One region of the Oceanobacillus picturae genome, then DNA from elsewhere that is predicted to be linked to it. Evidence: riboswitches for the same ligand, from Rfam matches in the RefSeq annotation. Region 1 holds a riboswitch; the other holds the start of a gene.
The links. A riboswitch is a leader RNA that binds a small molecule or an ion and turns the genes downstream of it on or off. The one in region 1 is predicted to bind S-adenosylmethionine.
Positions count from the first base shown of each region.

Region 2: linked by a shared signal. The riboswitch ahead of BN988_RS12915 (5-methyltetrahydropteroyltriglutamate--homocysteine S-methyltransferase) and the one ahead of BN988_RS10145 (SDR family NAD(P)-dependent oxidoreductase) in region 1 are both predicted to bind S-adenosylmethionine.

Region 1 is NZ_CCAX010000001.1:2,019,048-2,027,284, reverse strand. Features, by position in the region: gene BN988_RS10160 (Msr family ABC-F type ribosomal protection protein) at 1-183, opposite strand, end outside; gene BN988_RS10155 (S-ribosylhomocysteine lyase) at 684-1,154, opposite strand; gene BN988_RS10150 (Na+/H+ antiporter NhaC family protein) at 1,219-2,541, opposite strand; gene BN988_RS10145 (SDR family NAD(P)-dependent oxidoreductase) at 2,595-3,359, opposite strand; SAM riboswitch class I at 3,479-3,580, opposite strand; gene BN988_RS10140 (AraC family transcriptional regulator) at 3,772-4,635, opposite strand; gene BN988_RS10135 (BglG family transcription antiterminator) at 5,179-7,299, shown strand; gene BN988_RS10130 (PTS sugar transporter subunit IIA) at 7,327-7,767, shown strand; gene BN988_RS10125 (PTS sugar transporter subunit IIB) at 7,774-8,043, shown strand; gene BN988_RS10120 (PTS ascorbate transporter subunit IIC) at 8,066-8,237, shown strand, end outside.
Region 2 is NZ_CCAX010000002.1:356,723-364,959, forward strand. Features, by position in the region: gene BN988_RS12900 (BCCT family transporter) at 221-1,771, shown strand; gene BN988_RS12905 (DUF4385 domain-containing protein) at 2,015-2,461, shown strand; gene BN988_RS12910 (methionine biosynthesis PLP-dependent protein) at 2,593-3,699, opposite strand; gene BN988_RS12915 (5-methyltetrahydropteroyltriglutamate--homocysteine S-methyltransferase) at 3,996-5,102, opposite strand; SAM riboswitch class I at 5,240-5,337, opposite strand; gene BN988_RS12920 (formate/nitrite transporter family protein) at 5,532-6,386, shown strand; gene BN988_RS12925 (polyphosphate polymerase domain-containing protein) at 7,079-7,759, shown strand; gene BN988_RS12930 (DUF4956 domain-containing protein) at 7,777-8,237, shown strand, end outside.

The sequences.
Region 1 (8,237 bases):
ATGTCCTTTATTAGGTTCGAGATCTTGGTGTAAAAGCTGTAATAATGTGCTTTTTCCACTGCCGTTTTTCCCAACGACACCAATTCGATCAAACTGATGGACTTTCAGGTTATGAATCGTGAGAATGGTTCGGTCCAAAAATGAAACTTCTATATCTTTCAATTCCAAAACTAGTTTTTGCATTATTACACTCCCTTTTTTTATGGAATTTAAAGGGATGTAATCATAAAAAAACCACAGACAAGCTACTGTCTGTGGTAAAGAGTAAACGAGGTATAGCAAAATAGACGTCTTCCTTCGTAAGTGCGAAAAAACATACGAAAAAAAGACAGATGAATATCTGCCTTTCTTCACGTCAAAAGTGTATACTTCTCCGTCGAAGATTATTAAAAATGTGCAGACTACTCCCGTTTACTCTGTTTTATGAAAACAGAGCCTTTGAACATATTAAGTTACCTATTGTTCAAAGTTTGCTGGCGTAATCTTCCTGATGGCATCATTTTTAATAACCCTCCTTTCCTTAATATTACATACACTATACATTTGCTTATTATCATTGTCAATAAAAACCCTGAGAAATTAGTCTTTTTCTGGTCTAATGACAGAGATTTTTTCGTTAGTATAATGCATTTTCGGTTATTAAAAAGGTGAACAGCCCAGTCAACTGTTCACCTTTTCCATTCTTATTCTTCACCAAATACAAAAGCCCATTCTGATCGTTTAGCAAGAAAATCTTCTGCTAGTGCTTTTGCACCTTCTAGGCTATGGCTTGCTGCCCAACCACATTGCACTTCATTACAGGCAGGAACTTCTGTTGCTTCTAAGATATCTTTTAACGTTGCTTCCACAGCCTCTAATACCTCGTCATAATTATCATGATTAATAACTGATAAGTAAAAGCCTGTTTGACAACCCATTGGACCTAAATCAATGACACTACTGTGATGATTGCGGATATTTTCAGCCATTAAATGTTCTAATGAATGGAGTGCAGGCATTTCCATATACTCCTGATTTGGTTGTTTGAGACGGAGGTCGTACTTGTGAACAACGTCGCCGTTTGCCCCAGTAGTAGTCCCGGCAAGACGAATATAAGGTGCTCTCACTTTTGTATGATCAAGATTAAAGCTTTCAACGTTCATTTTTTTAACCATGTATTCCACTCCTAATAGTATATTTTTCTAGATTTATATGCTTTTTACCAGATTAGATGTTTCGTTAAGCTGTTTTTTTACTTCCCTTAGCGGCTTTCTTTCCCTTGTGTTTAGGGAAGCCAATGAGAATGGCAATAATTCCACATAGGATGATGGCAATCGGGTAGAAGGAATACGGCAAGATGCTAATTGGTGAGATAGCTGCTAAACCTGCAGCTGCAAGCATTTGCCCACCGTATGGAACGATACCTTGCCATCCGCCAGCAAATATGTCGAGAATACTGGCTGATTTTCTAGGATCAATATCGTATTCATCGGAAATATTTTTTGCTAATGGACCTGTTACAATAATGGAAATGGTGTTGTTGGCCGTTGCAATGTCGGTTGCACTTACTAAACCTGCAATCCCAAGCTCCGCACCTTTTTTCGTTTTAATTCTACGCGTTATAAAGTTTAATAACCACTGAATCCCGCCGTTATGCTGGATAATTCCAATCATCCCACCAATTAATAGGGCAACAATTGCAATATCTTCCATATTCATGATTCCCTGTGAAATAGCTTGAATGAAACTAGATAACGTATATGAACCATCTATTAAGCCAATAATCCCAGCGAAAACGATGCCGCCAATTAATACGACTAAGACATTAACGCCAGCTAAGGCGGCAATGAGTACCGCTATATAAGGTAAAACCTTCACGAAATCAAACGCGTAATCGCCAATGGTATCGATTTCGGCTCCAGCGGTCACGATCCATAAAAGAATCGCGGTTACAATTGCGCCAGGTAGAACAATGAAAAAGTTGGTTTTAAATTTATCACTCATTTTTGTTTTCTGGGTCCGGACAGCTGCGATGGTGGTATCGGAAATCATGGATAGATTATCACCAAACATTGCGCCACCTATAACCGTTCCCATCGCAAGCGCTATTGGTATGCCTGTTTGCTCCGCGATCCCAATGCCAATTGGTGCTAGCGCGGCCACGGTACCCATGGATGTTCCCATTGATACAGAGATGAAGCATCCTACAATAAAGAGTCCAACCATTAATAGATTAGGAGGAATAACGGATAATCCCAAGTTTACGGTGGAATCTACAGCCCCCATGTCCCTAGCTGTTTGAGCGAATGCCCCGGCCATTACAAAAATTACCGCCATTAAGATAATATTCGGATGTCCTGCGCCTTTCGTAAAGATATCAATCTTGCTAGATAGCTTTTCTTTTCGGTTCATGGCGAGAGCAAAAGCCGCCGCAATAATAATCGCAACGTTTAATGGCATATTGGAGAAGTCTCCAGAAATAACGCCAGTGCCAATAAATAGTAATACAAAGATAAGTAACGGAAGTAGTGCAAGTGCATTTCCTTTTTTCGCATTAGCCATCAAAATATCCTCCTTCATTTTGATTTTTTAGTGGGTAAGCATGTAACAAGAGATTAGTTCATGGTCATCCCACCCGTAACATTGATTCCTTGGCCAGTCATGTAATCGGAGTAGGTGGATGCAAGAAAAACAACGACATTCGCGATGTCAGATGGTACAGCAGTTCTACCCAAGGGAACTTGTGAATTATCTTCATGTTTAATATCTTCAGCTTGAAGACCGCGTAGGTGGCCGCCAATCACTCTTTCTGATTGTTTCATCGTTGTTTCCACGATTCCTGGGCAAACGGCATTCACATTAATATTGTCTTTGGCTAGTTCTAGTGCAGCCACTTTTGTCATCCCTAGTACCGCGTGTTTTGAAGCAACATAACTACCCATTAGTTGGTAGCCGTTTTTCCCAGCTTGTGAGGCAATGTTAATGATTTTTCCACCTTGGCCTTGAGCTTGTAGTTGTTTCGCAACAGATTGCATGCAAAGGTAGACCCCTTTAGCATTCACATCGATTGTTTTATCCCAGTCTTGCTCTTTTATATCAACAAAATAGTCCATCGTGGAAATCCCCGCATTATTGACTAAAATGTCTACTCTGCCGAAATGATCAATAACCGAAGCAACCACCGTGGTTACTTGCTCCGGATTGGACACATCGGCCTGAACATGAAACGTATTAGCTGTTGTTTCATCATGTGTCTCAGCCATATCTACAACCGCAACTTTTGCCCCGCAATCTAAAAATGCCTCCACAATCGCCTTTCCAATACCATGTGCACCACCCGTGACAATGGCCACTTTATTGGTTAAATCCATCGTATACATAAAAAACATACTCCTTTCCTGTTGCCCTGCTGTACATTTAGTTTGCGAAAGTAAAATGCAAACAAAAAAGGCCTCTTCTATAGCAAGAAGAGACCTTAAACGTCAACGTTAAAATACTCTTCTTATCTTCAAGCGTTACGCTTCTGGAATTGGCACATTACTCTAAAAGAGCTGCTGCCGAGGTATCGTAGGGCCAGTCCCTCCACCTCTCTGGATAAGAAAATTCGTGATATGTAATTTGTAGATTAAAGATACAGTAAAATGAAATTACCGTCAAGTGATTTTTTTGATAATTAAGAAATAGAGAGGTGATGTTTTGGGTTTGTGGTCATTAAAGAGGGGGGAGGATTTTTATAAGAAGAGCAACGCCCCTTAGTCAGCGTTGCTCTTCATTCATTATAAGTCCTCGTATTTATCTTTTCCTCACTGGAATCCAGACTTCACTATAGGCATAATCCGCTTTCTGTTCATCCATTTTAGTAAACGAAAAGGTAGGGGCAGGGATCACTTCATAATCGGAAGAGGGGAGCCATTCTGAATAGGTCTTTGCCATGGTTTCTTGCAGTGTTGATGGGAATGGACCTTCATTAGGAAAGATCGCCCATGTACAGGCATCCACGGTTACTTTATCTAATTGACCACTGACGTTATCTTCCGTTGTTAATACACCGATCAAGTGCGTTAAATCGCCTTCCTCTTTCAGAAATTGAGCATCTGCATCATAGGAAGCATTCACGATCTCATATGGTTCTAAATTTTGCAGAGAATGCATTTCCTCTTTTTGTTCATCTGTTATATTCTTCGCAAGCTCGACAATCGCGTTATTCACTCCTTCGAATTGCATTGGCACACGTTTACTTACACCAACTAAATTAAATGTTGGCTTATCTTCTATTCTAAATTCCATTGTAGTTCCTCCTTGTACTGTTATGACAAATGTGAACTTCGGAAACGTTTTGCTTACTCCTCTTTTCATTACTTCTGAGGGTAGAAAACCGTTCCATTTTTTAAATGCTCTGCTAAAGCCGTCCACTGACTGATATCCATATTTGAAAGCAACATCTGTTACTTTTTCTCCTCGCAACAAGTCCTTATTTGCCTCTGATAGTCTTCTGTTTTTTATATATTCATTTAGTGTCATTCCGGATAGGTAAAAAAATATTTTTCTAAAGTGATAATCGGAAACCCCGGCATATTCAGAAATAGTTTCAAGCGACAAATCATCCGTTAACCGTTCTTCAATATATTCAATGACTTGGTTTAATTCCTTTAACACGTTATCCCTCCTTTCTGTTAATCCCGGTGCCACCGTCCGTAAGACTCCAACTCCAAAACATGGAGGGGGAGTAAAACGGACGCTAACATCCCGATTCGTTCAACTAACAATCATTGGGGAAGAACGATAATCCCCACTGATTGAAGTTTCACTTTATATGATAGCAAAGAAATATTTTAAATACTCGACATGTTTAGGGTGATAAATATCGGTTTGATTGCCCTTTTTCATACCATTTCATAAAAAGATCACATTTTGAATTCAATTAATCAAATATAATTAGTATTGTATATTACTTAATCTATGGAATGAGGAAATAGCCTATTTGCCATACGGTTCCAATTTACGGTGGAACCGTATGTAAAACTCCTACTGATATAAGTTTCACTTTATATTACTCGACAGATTCATTAGGTTACTCGACCTTCAGTACAACTTTGCACAATACGATGTGGTTCATTTGGTCTTATTATGTAGGCTATATTTTAATAAAATATAGGTATAGAACATACTACTTATGAACTATTGATTAGGGGGATAAAGATGGATCAACGTAGTATGGCAGTATTAAATCAGTTACTGATTCAAGATTCATACATTACCATCCAAGAACTTGCAACCTTGTTAAATGTATCACGGCGCACGATTTATAGTGACCTTGACAAAATAAATAATTGGCTTAATGACCATCAATTAGAAGAGGTCAAGCAAGTGAGAGGGCAAGGCATATATATCGATGAACAAACTAAAAAAGATATTACTGCCAAACATTCTTCATCAAGAGCGACGTACTACGAATTCTCTCCTGTAGAAAGAAGGGCTTGGATTTATATACATGTTGTTGGGGAGAAAAAGGCTTACTTTTTAGAGGATATCAGACAAATTTTTGAAGTAAGTCGAAATACAGTCCTAGATGATATTAAGAAGCTTAAAGAAGAAATGAAAACGAACCAGTTATATTTTTATTCTGATCGTAAGACTGGGTACTCGATAAAAGGAAATGAAAACGATATCAGAAGGCTGTTGATCTATTATCTATCTTTGGTTACACCAAAAGAAAGCTGGTACAGCATTTTGTGTAATCTACAAAATTCTTCTATCAACATAGAAGACCAGGCTTTTAGACCATATTTAAGCTTTGATCTCTCATTGGTGCATCTACTAAGGCAATTATTACAGAAGCATGAGCAGCGTTTTAGGGTGGAGTTTACTGATGAAGTTTTTAATAATATTGTCGTTTGGTTTCACTTTTTCTTAAAGCGAATAGAGCAAGGGAAATTTGTTGAGGTAGATGTAGTTGAGAAGGAAGTAATAAAAACAACTGATGAATACACAGGCGTTAAGTCCCTTTGTAACCGCTTATCCGACTCGTTAAAAACGGAAATGCCGTCTGATGAAATTTATTATTTTGCCAAGTACCTCCTTAGTGCAAAGGTTAACTATAATTTTAGGCCACAAATGGAAAGTGAGGAGATGAAAGCACTTCTTCAGGTGGTAGAAAAGATGGTCTCCTCTTTTCAGTTACATGCTGCAATTGAATTCCAAGAACCAGAGCAGATGATCCAGAATTTGCTACTACACTTAAAGCCTGCGTACTACAGGATTAAATACGGAATTGAAGTAGAAAATGTTTTACGGGATTCGGTTAGCCAAAATTATTTTGAGGTCTTCCATCTAACAAAGAAAGTAGTCCATCATTTTGAAGATTTGATTGGTGAACCCATTAGTGAAAATGAAATTGCATATATTACGATTCACTTTGGAGGATGGCTTCGTAAGGAAGGGGTGATGCTTGAACAAACTAGGAAGAGAATGCTTATTGTTTGTACGAATGGGCTGGGTACATCGAGGCTGTTAGAAAGTCAACTTGAGGGGCTTTTCACTGACGTAGAAACGGTAGGGGTAACCTCCTTAAGAGAGTATGAAAAAATGGATCTACATGTCGACTTTATTGTGTCGACCATCCAGCTCACCGAAAGAGGAATCCCAGTCTTTGTTGTGAATCCTGTATTGGATAATAAAGACAAAGAGCAGCTATTGAAAAAAGTAAACAGTTTGTTTGATCGTACATCAAGAAAACAAGTTTACTCTGTAGAAACAGTCCTGGATATTGTTCAAAGATACGCTACTATCGAGGATAATGAATCCTTATCTAAGGAGCTTCGAAGGTATTTCCAAGCACCTCTTAATGTAGAAAATGAAATTAAGAAACCGAATTTAAATGAACTTTTACCACCAGAAAGAATCTTGATGAAGAAGCAAGTAGAAGGCTGGGAAAAGGCAATAAAGGTTGCAGCTGAACCTTTGTTGACACAAGGATATATTCAAGAGAGTTATATTGTAGAAATGATTAAAAATGTTAAGAGGTCTGGTCCTTATATTGTTATATCCCACCATTTTGCCCTCCCCCATGCGAATCCAGATGATGGGGTAATGAAAACGGGGATGAGCATGCTCCATTTGGAAGAAGCTGTTGACATATTAGGGAAACCTGTACAAATTATGGTTGTTTTAGCTTCACGGGATAACGAACAGCATTTAAAGGCATTGGCGCAGCTAACGAAATTATTTTCTGATAAAGCGACTATGGAATATATGCTGCAAGCAACGGATAGACGTGAAGTAAACAAATTCATACAGACATATTCAACGGAGATTAATTAAACAGCAAGGGATAGGTGAGTGAAAGAGATGAGATTTTTAGAAAAAGACATTGTATCAGTTGGTGTAGAAGCAGCGGATGCAGAGGATGCTATTGAAATTGCGGGAGACTTACTGAGGCAAGCTGGACTTGTAGAAAAATCATACATTGAAGCGATGAAGTTTTCCTATCAAAAAAACGGACCTTACTTTGTACTAGCGCCCAGTATTGCCATTCCACATGCACGACCAGAGGATGGGGTAAATGAAGCTTCTGTTTCATTTGTGCAATTAAAGGAACCTGTGGTGTTTGGTCATTCTTCAAACGATCCGGTACGACTTGTATTTGGATTAGGGGCATCTTCGAGTGAGGAACATATCACCTTACTTCGAAAATTAACTGGGCTACTCAATGACTCTGGCAATGTAGAAAAATTAACTTCGGCAACAACTTATGAAGAAATAAAAAACATTTTAGAAATGGAGAGATAAGTGATGATGAAAGTACTTACTGTTTGCGGACTAGGTCAGGGAACAAGCTTAATCTTGAAAATGAATGTTGAACAAGCATTAGCAGATAAAGGAATTAGTGCGGAGGTGGAGCATATGGATGTTTCGACTGCTTCAACAATGCAGGCGGATTATATCATTACAAGTAATGAATTAGCAGAAAGCCTTGTGGAGCATAGCGCAAAAGTCTTCATAGTTAATAACTATTTTGATATGGAAGAAATAAACAATGCAATAGATGAGAACATCGAAAGTTAAATTAACAGGGGGGGAAACGTAAATGGATGCTATTTTTTGGGTAGCAACGAATATTTTTGGGCAAGCAGCGATTCTACTAGGTTTCATCGTTCTATTAGGATTACTACTACAGAAAAAAACGGCGAGTCAGGTAATTAGCGGTACGTTTAAAGCCATTATTGGTTTCTTAATCATAAGTGCTGGTTCCACCGTAA
Region 2 (8,237 bases), on a different contig from region 1:
CTTTTCTTATTATTCAAGGTGGCGAGCGGCATGATGTAAGTCATGCAACACCATCCGATTAGGTTATAATAACTAGAACTTGACACACAATAACTTAAAATGTATTATTTTACGCTGTGGCTAAATTATAGATGTAAAACTAAACCTTACATACAACTGATTAAAGGTTGAAGTTTAGATCAGCTATGTAATTTTTTTATGGAATTGAAAGGAGCAGATTTTGAAAAATATAGAGAAACAAAATCAAAGTATAGATAAACCGGTGCTATTTCTGAGTGGAGGGGCATTACTTGCCTTTGTTATTTTAGCATTAATAAATAAAGAAATGGTTACGGATGTAGTTAATACAATGTTTAATTGGTCAGTAACTTATTTTGGATCCATTTATCAAGTTCTAATGGTTGGAACTGTATTAATTGCCTTAATTCTTGGTTTCTCCAAGTTTGGTAAGATACGTCTAGGAAAGCTAGAAAAACCAGAGATTGGAACTTTTAAATGGATTTCCATTATTATGTGTACGCTACTCGCAGCAGGTGGCGTTTTCTGGGCAGCTGCCGAGCCATTAAGTCACTTTTTAACTGTTCCTCCACATTTCTCTGGGGTTGAGCCAGGAACGAGTGAGGCAGTAGTACCAGCACTTACAACAAGTTTTGTCGATTGGGGCTTTGTTTCCTGGGCAATCCTGGGTACATTAGGAACGATTGTGCTAATGTATTCCCATTATCATAGAAATGCACCATTAAAGCCTCGGTCCCTACTTTATCCGATTTTTGGGGATAAAATTATGAAGAATAGTGCACTTGGAACATTTGTTGATGCCTTTTCGATTGTATCTGTAGCAGCCGGTACAATTGGTCCAATTGGGTTTCTCGGTTTGCAAGCTGGTTATGGATTAAATGCTTTGTTTGGTATTCCAAATAATTTACTCATGCAGTGTCTTATTGTTGCAGTAATTGTTCTTGCAGCTGGCACTTCCGCTGCTACAGGGATTCATAAGGGTATTCAAATTTTAAGTAGCTATAATATTATTCTTGCAGTTGTTTTAATGATCGGTGTTCTTATTCTGGGACCAGCATTATTTATTTTCGATTCATATGTACAATCATTTGGTTTGTATGTACAGGAATTTCTCAAGTTAAACACTTTCCGAGGTGATGGAGCTTGGCTTGGAATATGGACCATTTTTTTCTTTGCTTGGTTTATCGGATATGGACCGATGATGGCTATGTTTGTAAGTCGTATATCTCGTGGCCGAACAATTCGTGAGCTAGTAACTGCTGTTGCAGTAATCGCTCCAGTGGTCACAACATTTTGGTTTACCGTTGTTGGGGGAACAGGAATCTTTTCGGAAATGAAAAACCCTGGCTCTGTCTCTGATGCTTTAAATAGTGCTGGACCTCCAGCAGCAATGATTGCAATTGCAGAACAACTGCCCTTCGGTACAATTTTCGGTTTCTTGTTTCTCTTGGCAACTATCGTTTTTGTACTAACGACAACAGATTCCATGTCATTAACCATATCGATGGCAATTACTGGTCATGGAGATCCAGCAAAATATTTACGTGTAGTTTGGGCAATTCTCATGGGGCTTGTCGCTACGGTTCTTATTACGCTTGGAGAAGATAGTGTTGGGTCATTACAATCATTCATTGTGGTTACTGCTGTTCCGGTTTCTTTACTCATGTTAACTACATTTTGGACAGCGCCATTAGTAAGCCGTGAACTAGCTAGAGAACAAAAGATTGATGAAAAGCAACAATATACGAAGTAATACAAAAGGCGCTAACTTCCAAGTTAGCGCCTTTTGTTTTTCACATTTGAAATGTCATTAGTGTTTTGCTATAAACATTTGACTTAGAATGTAGAAAAATAAGGAATGAGGAAATTCCCCTCATCTATTAGACTGTTAAATCGTTCTTAGTCCAGAGTCTTAACTATCGAGCCTTTATTATTATGGTGTATGCATACAAAAAGATATCCAAGGGTACACCTTTATTAAAAAAGGGTGACATATATGGCTTTCAACTATGATTTGGACTTCGATAATATAGATTTTCGCAAGAATCCCGAACTGTACAGGGTTGGTAGGGGAGAACAAGGTGTGCTGCTGGTGGAGCCTTATAAGAGTGAAATATTAAAGCATTGGCGGTTCAAAACACCTGAGATTGCGAAAGAGTCCTCCGATAAAATCTATCAAATGTTTCTTGATTATAAGGATAAAGAAGATTTAATCGGTATGGATATGGCAAGGAAATTTCTTCAAATGGGGTATACACGAGCCCGCCGGTACACGAATTACAAAGGCGGGAAGAAATATGATGACAACGGCAAGATTAACAAGAGACAAATTGACCCAGAGAAGGCGGAATCGGCCGCCATTTTTCAGCGGAAATGGAAGATAGCGCGAGAGGACAAGGATTATCTAAAATTAAAAAAAGAACACCAGAAGAAATATGGGTAAAGGGAAGAGCATTTGTTTCAACGTCCCCCTAGACAAGCTACACAAGTTAGACAGATAGATATAAGCTATGCCCTAAGGGGGCTCAATTACTAAACTCAATCAAGTTGAACCTTCATCAATTTTTGATACATCTACTCCTCCAATATTGAAAACACATGCCTCAGGTCTCCAATAATATCTTCCGCTTCTTCAATCCCCACTGAAAATCGTAACAACCGATCACAAATACCTCGACGTGTTCGTTCTTCAACTGGAATGTCAGCGTGAGTTTGTGTGGCGGGATAGGTTATAAAGCTTTCGATTCCTCCTAGACTTTCGGCGAAGGTGATTAACTGCAGATTTTCCAAAAATGCTCCAATCCATTTACTTTCTTTTAAGCGAAAAGAAAGCATCCCCCCATAACCAGGGTAAAGTACATCCGTTACCGACGGTTCATTTGCTAAATACGCAGCAACTTTCTTTGCATTTTCCTCATGTTGTCTCATTCTTAAAGCAAGGGTTTTTAAACCCCTGATCAATAACCATGAATCAAAAGGAGACAAGATAGCGCCAGAAGCATTATGTAACGCGGACAATTTTTCACAAATCGTAGTTCCGTTTGCAACAACCAAGCCAGCTAGTACGTCGTTGTGTCCGCCAATGTATTTGGTTGCACTGTGGATAACAATGTCAGCACCCAATTCCAGTGGACGTTGTAGATAAGGAGTTAAGAACGTATTATCTACTATTAATAAGAGGTTGTGTTTCTTGGCAAGAGTCGCATATTGTTGAATATCAATTTTCTGCATTAATGGGTTTGTTGGCGTTTCGATAAATAACGCCTTGGTATTCTCTGTAACTACTTGTTCCGTTTCATCATAATTGTTAAATGCGACATAAGTAGTTCGGATATTATAGGTATGGGCATAATGCTGAAGTAAACGATAGGTTCCTCCATATAGATCCTCTGGCGCAATAATCTCATCTCCTGAGCGGAAAAGGGATAAGACTAGTTGAATGGCAGCCATTCCCGAACTGCAGGCATACCCGCTATCTCCTGCTTCCAAGTTTGCAATCCCTTCCTCAAGAATGGATCGAGTTGGATTTTTTGTCCTGGTGTAGTCGTACCCAGTGGTCATGTTAAGCCCTTGGTGTTGGTAAGCTGTTGATAAATAAATTGGCGGGTTTACGGCACCAGTTTTTTTGTCGCTATGATTACCCAGCTGCACCAGTTGTGTCTCGATGTGTCTTTTTGTCATGTAATCGATCCTTTCAGCAAATAAATGAAGGACTTTTAGCAAGGGAAAAAGATCCTTATAACGCGTTTACGCTTTGCTCATACTGAACTTAGCCTAAATGTAAAAGGGAGAGGAATTGTTACATTCCTCTTCTTGAAGTTTTTATCGCAGTGCAACCGTCCGTAAGACTCCCACTTCAAAACATATAGTAAAACGGAGATGTTTAAGCGGGAGTAAACGGACGCTAACAACCCGATTCGTTCAACTAACAATCAGTGGGAGAAGAATGAAAACCCCCCACTGATTGAAGTTTCACTTTACCCCCAAATCTCTTTCCCGATCTCAACAATAAATTTTAATTTATTCCACTGGTCTTCTTCCGTTAATTTATTGCCGTGGTGGGTTGAGGCGAATCCACATTGTGTGCTTAAGCATAGTTGATCGAGCGGAACATATTGGGATGCCTCCTTAATCCGAGCTTTAATTGCTTCTTTGTCCTCTAGCTCCCCATTTTTCGATGTGATCACACCAAGAATAACCTGGGCTCCGCCAGCAGGGATATGTTTTAGCGGTTTGAAATCACCGGAACGCTCATCATCATATTCCAAGAAGAATCCATCCACTTTCTCTTTGGCAAACAAAGTAGATGCGATTAAGTCGTAACTCCCTTCGAATGCCCAATTGGAACGATAGTTTCCACGACATAAGTGTGTCGTCACAACTAAATCATCTGGTTTTCCATCCAATACCTCATTAACAACGCGTAATGCCAAATTAATTAGTCTTTCCCTTGAATATTTGCCCTCGTTAAACGGAATATCCGGTGATGAAAGGCCAGCAATATAAACATCATCGAACTGTAGATAGCGAACCCCAGCTTCATAAAAAGCGTGTAATGCATCACGGTATGTTTGAATAACATCATTGGCATATTCATCAATGTCAGGGTAAATGTCTTCGTTAATTATCCCTTGATTGAAGAGTTGATTAGGGCTAGGGATTGTTTGTTTGGCAACTGCACGCCCAGCAACAATTTCGTTAAATTCAATGAAATCTTGAATGAAAGGGTGATCGGGATTAAAGGAAACCTTCCCTGTATTTCGGACATTATATCTTTCTGTCTCCTCATTTCCATTAAAAACATAGCCTACGTCTGGAACATATCCTTCTATCCCATTTAGATGCTCTAAGAAATCAGTGTGCCAGAATCTGCGTCTAAACTCACCATCTGTCACTGCATTCAAGCCAATTTCAATCTGCTTATCGACAATACGCTTAATTTCCTTGGTTTCGACCTCACGCAATTGTGTTGCAGAAATTTTTCCTTCTTTAAATTCCTTTCTTGCTTGATGAATGCTTTTCGGTCTTAATAAACTTCCTACTTGATCCGCTTTAAAAGGAGCTTTTGTTAAGGTAATTGACATGTTAAATCCCTACTTTCGTTTTATTTTTTATAAATCCAATCAATTAAACTAGTAATAAACGAATCTATTTTATGTAACCAACAAAAAACCCCCTTCTTAACAAATAAGAAGAGGGTTGGATACGTAATAATTTTCTCTTCTTATCTCCAAGCTTAACGCTTCTGGAATTAGCACAGTACAAATGTCTGTTGCTGAGGTTTCAATGGGCCAGTCCCTCCACCTCTCTGGATAAGAAAAATCATATGAAATTTTTTGATTAGTCAATATACTACAGCGGTATTATCAAAATGTCAAGAAGGTTTTAAGATATTTATAAATAAAGGCATTCCAAAAATAGCTTGAACACTTCATCATTCGGGTACCTACTAAAGTAGTGGGTTACATAACTCTAAGCTTCAACATAGAACTTATACAAATAGGAGGATATTGATGGCGGATAATGGTAATCAGGAATCGTCAAATCAGACAAGTAATACGCAAGAGATTCCAGAAAGACAATTTTTATTTCCTACTCAGATTATGCAATCGTTTAGTGATAAAGGAAAAGAACACCTTGATACAAATACACCTTCTCGATTCGTCCTCTCTTTAAAGGCAGGGTCGTTTATGACCTTTGGTGCTGTTTTTTCTATACTGCTTGCCATCGGTGTTGATGCGAAAGGGCTGACTTATATTCTGCAGGGTCTCGGTTTTACAGCAGGATATCTTATGGTATTTATGTCACAATCTGTATTGTTTACTGAAGTAAACGTCCTTTTACCAACATCGTATTTACAAAGGTCATATTGGCAAAAACATAAATTTGTGAAATTTTGGGCTGTGGCCTATATTGGAAACCTTGTAGGTGCGTTGTTTGTTGCTCTATTAGTCATTATGTCGAACTCCTTGACACCTGAATTCTCAAAAGAGATTGAAACACTACTGTCTCACAAAATGAAATTTGTCGAAAATGGCTGGGTAGGCTGGTTTCAAGTAGTGTTGTCAGGAATTCTTGCCAATTGGCTTATTGGCATGGCAACATTCTTAACAACCGCGGCTAGAGACGTGGTCGGAAAAATCTTTGGCACAGCTCTACCTGTCATTTTGTTTGTCGCCGGTAATTTCCAACACAGTGCGGCAAATATGGGCTATTTCAGTTTAGGAATCTTTACATCTGACAACTATGCTTGGCACGAATATATATTACTTAATTTGATCCCTGCAAGTATTGGAAATATCATAGGCGGGGCCATATTCATTTCACTATTGTTCTTATATGCTTTTCGGAAAGAAATGCAAAATTAAAGATTACTAGGTACTGCTTTTTAATCTATCCACCGACAAGGAAACAAATGCCCTATTAAGTAGCATAATTGCGATAAAAACCCCTTTATGGTTATGATTACCAAAAGGGGTTTTGAGTTGATAATAATTATTATCCGAATTCCATAAATGCATTTTGAATAAGAGGTAGGTTTTATTGGGAAATCAAATGAAGCGATGTAAAAACAATTCAAGAGGACGACATCCATAAAGGTAATCTCGTCCTAATCCACTACAATTACCCGGTGGAATGATTATGTAAAAGATAAAAAAGAACTTTATGCTAGTTTTGAAGGGAAAGAGTACTTTATTACATATTATCCATATGGAGAAAATCAGCAGATTGAGTTACCCGTGGATCATGAGTATATGATTACAGGAGATAACATGAATGGGGTAATCGTAACGGTGACTATGTAGAATACAAGAGCAGAATAACAATGAAGACAGCTTGTGGGCTGGTGTGAACTCCGTATTAAACCGGAGTCATACCAGCTATTTTTTATTTTCCTTTCAGTCCTTCTCTATCTTTCTCCAAAGGAAAGGCATTATTTTAGAAGTAATTTTATAGATTGTTAATTGAATTCAACGTCTATTAAATAAAAATTCACTTGACATCTTACTGACATTTAACTGGTTTAACATTGCAAATGTACCAGGAAGGAGTCAGGAAGATGTTAGTAGGAAGACAGGAATTAAAACATGCTATTTCGCTTGCAGAATACCAGGTGTTAAGAAAAAAATTGGCTCACTTTATGAGGAGCGATCCACATGCCGGGCCAAATGGAAAGTATATGATTCGCTCTACTTACTTTGATAACTTTGACAATAAAGTTTTGCAGGAAAAAAAGGAAGGTTATTTAAATCGGGATAAATATCGCGTGAGGATATATGGCAAGTGTGATGAGGTCATTAATCTGGAAAGAAAAAGTAAAAGGAATAATCTTACCTTTAAATCAAAATGCCAGATCACAAAGCGTGAATTCGAGAAAATTAGAAAGTCAGAAATTGCCTGGATGGAAGAAGACGATCGTTCACTAATAAGAGATTTGTTTTTTGAAATGCAGTACTATCAATTAAAGCCTAGGACAGTTGTTGATTATATCCGTGAGCCATATGTATACCCATATGGGAATGTCCGGGTCACATTCGATTTGAAAATACAGACAAGCATGCAAAACACCAACATGTTCGCTAGCAATTTACCGATGGTGGATGTATTAGAAGCAGATATCGTCATTCTCGAAGTGAAGTATGATAACTATTTACCAGATGTAATTAAACACTTGCTTCAGTTATCAGATACAAGACAAGAAGCATATTCAAAATACCAATTAAGCAGAATGTATGGCTAAGAAGAGGAGAGAAAAAAATGTTATTTACAGTTGCTTCAACCAATTTTTCAGATATATTTAAATCTAGTTTTATAGAGAATACCGCATCTTTTTCTATTACCGATTCATTATTAGGGTTAGGTATGGCGTTCATAATCGGGTTGTTTATTTACGCTATCTACAAGAAAACATTTAAAGGAGTAATTTATTCACACACCTTTAATATATCGCTCGTGATAATGACGATGGCGACAGCACTTGTAATTATGGGGATTAGTCAAAATGTCCTGTTATCACTCGGTATGGTTGGTGCCTTATCCATTGTGCGTTTCCGAACACCAATCAAAGATCCAATGGATTTAGTGTTCTTATTCTGGTCTGTTATTGCCGGGATCCTTAGCGGAGCAGGTTTTATTTTATTAGCAGCAATAGGTACGGTATCCATCGGATTCGTAATTGTATTATTCTCAAATAAGATTAGAGTCGAAAATCCATACTT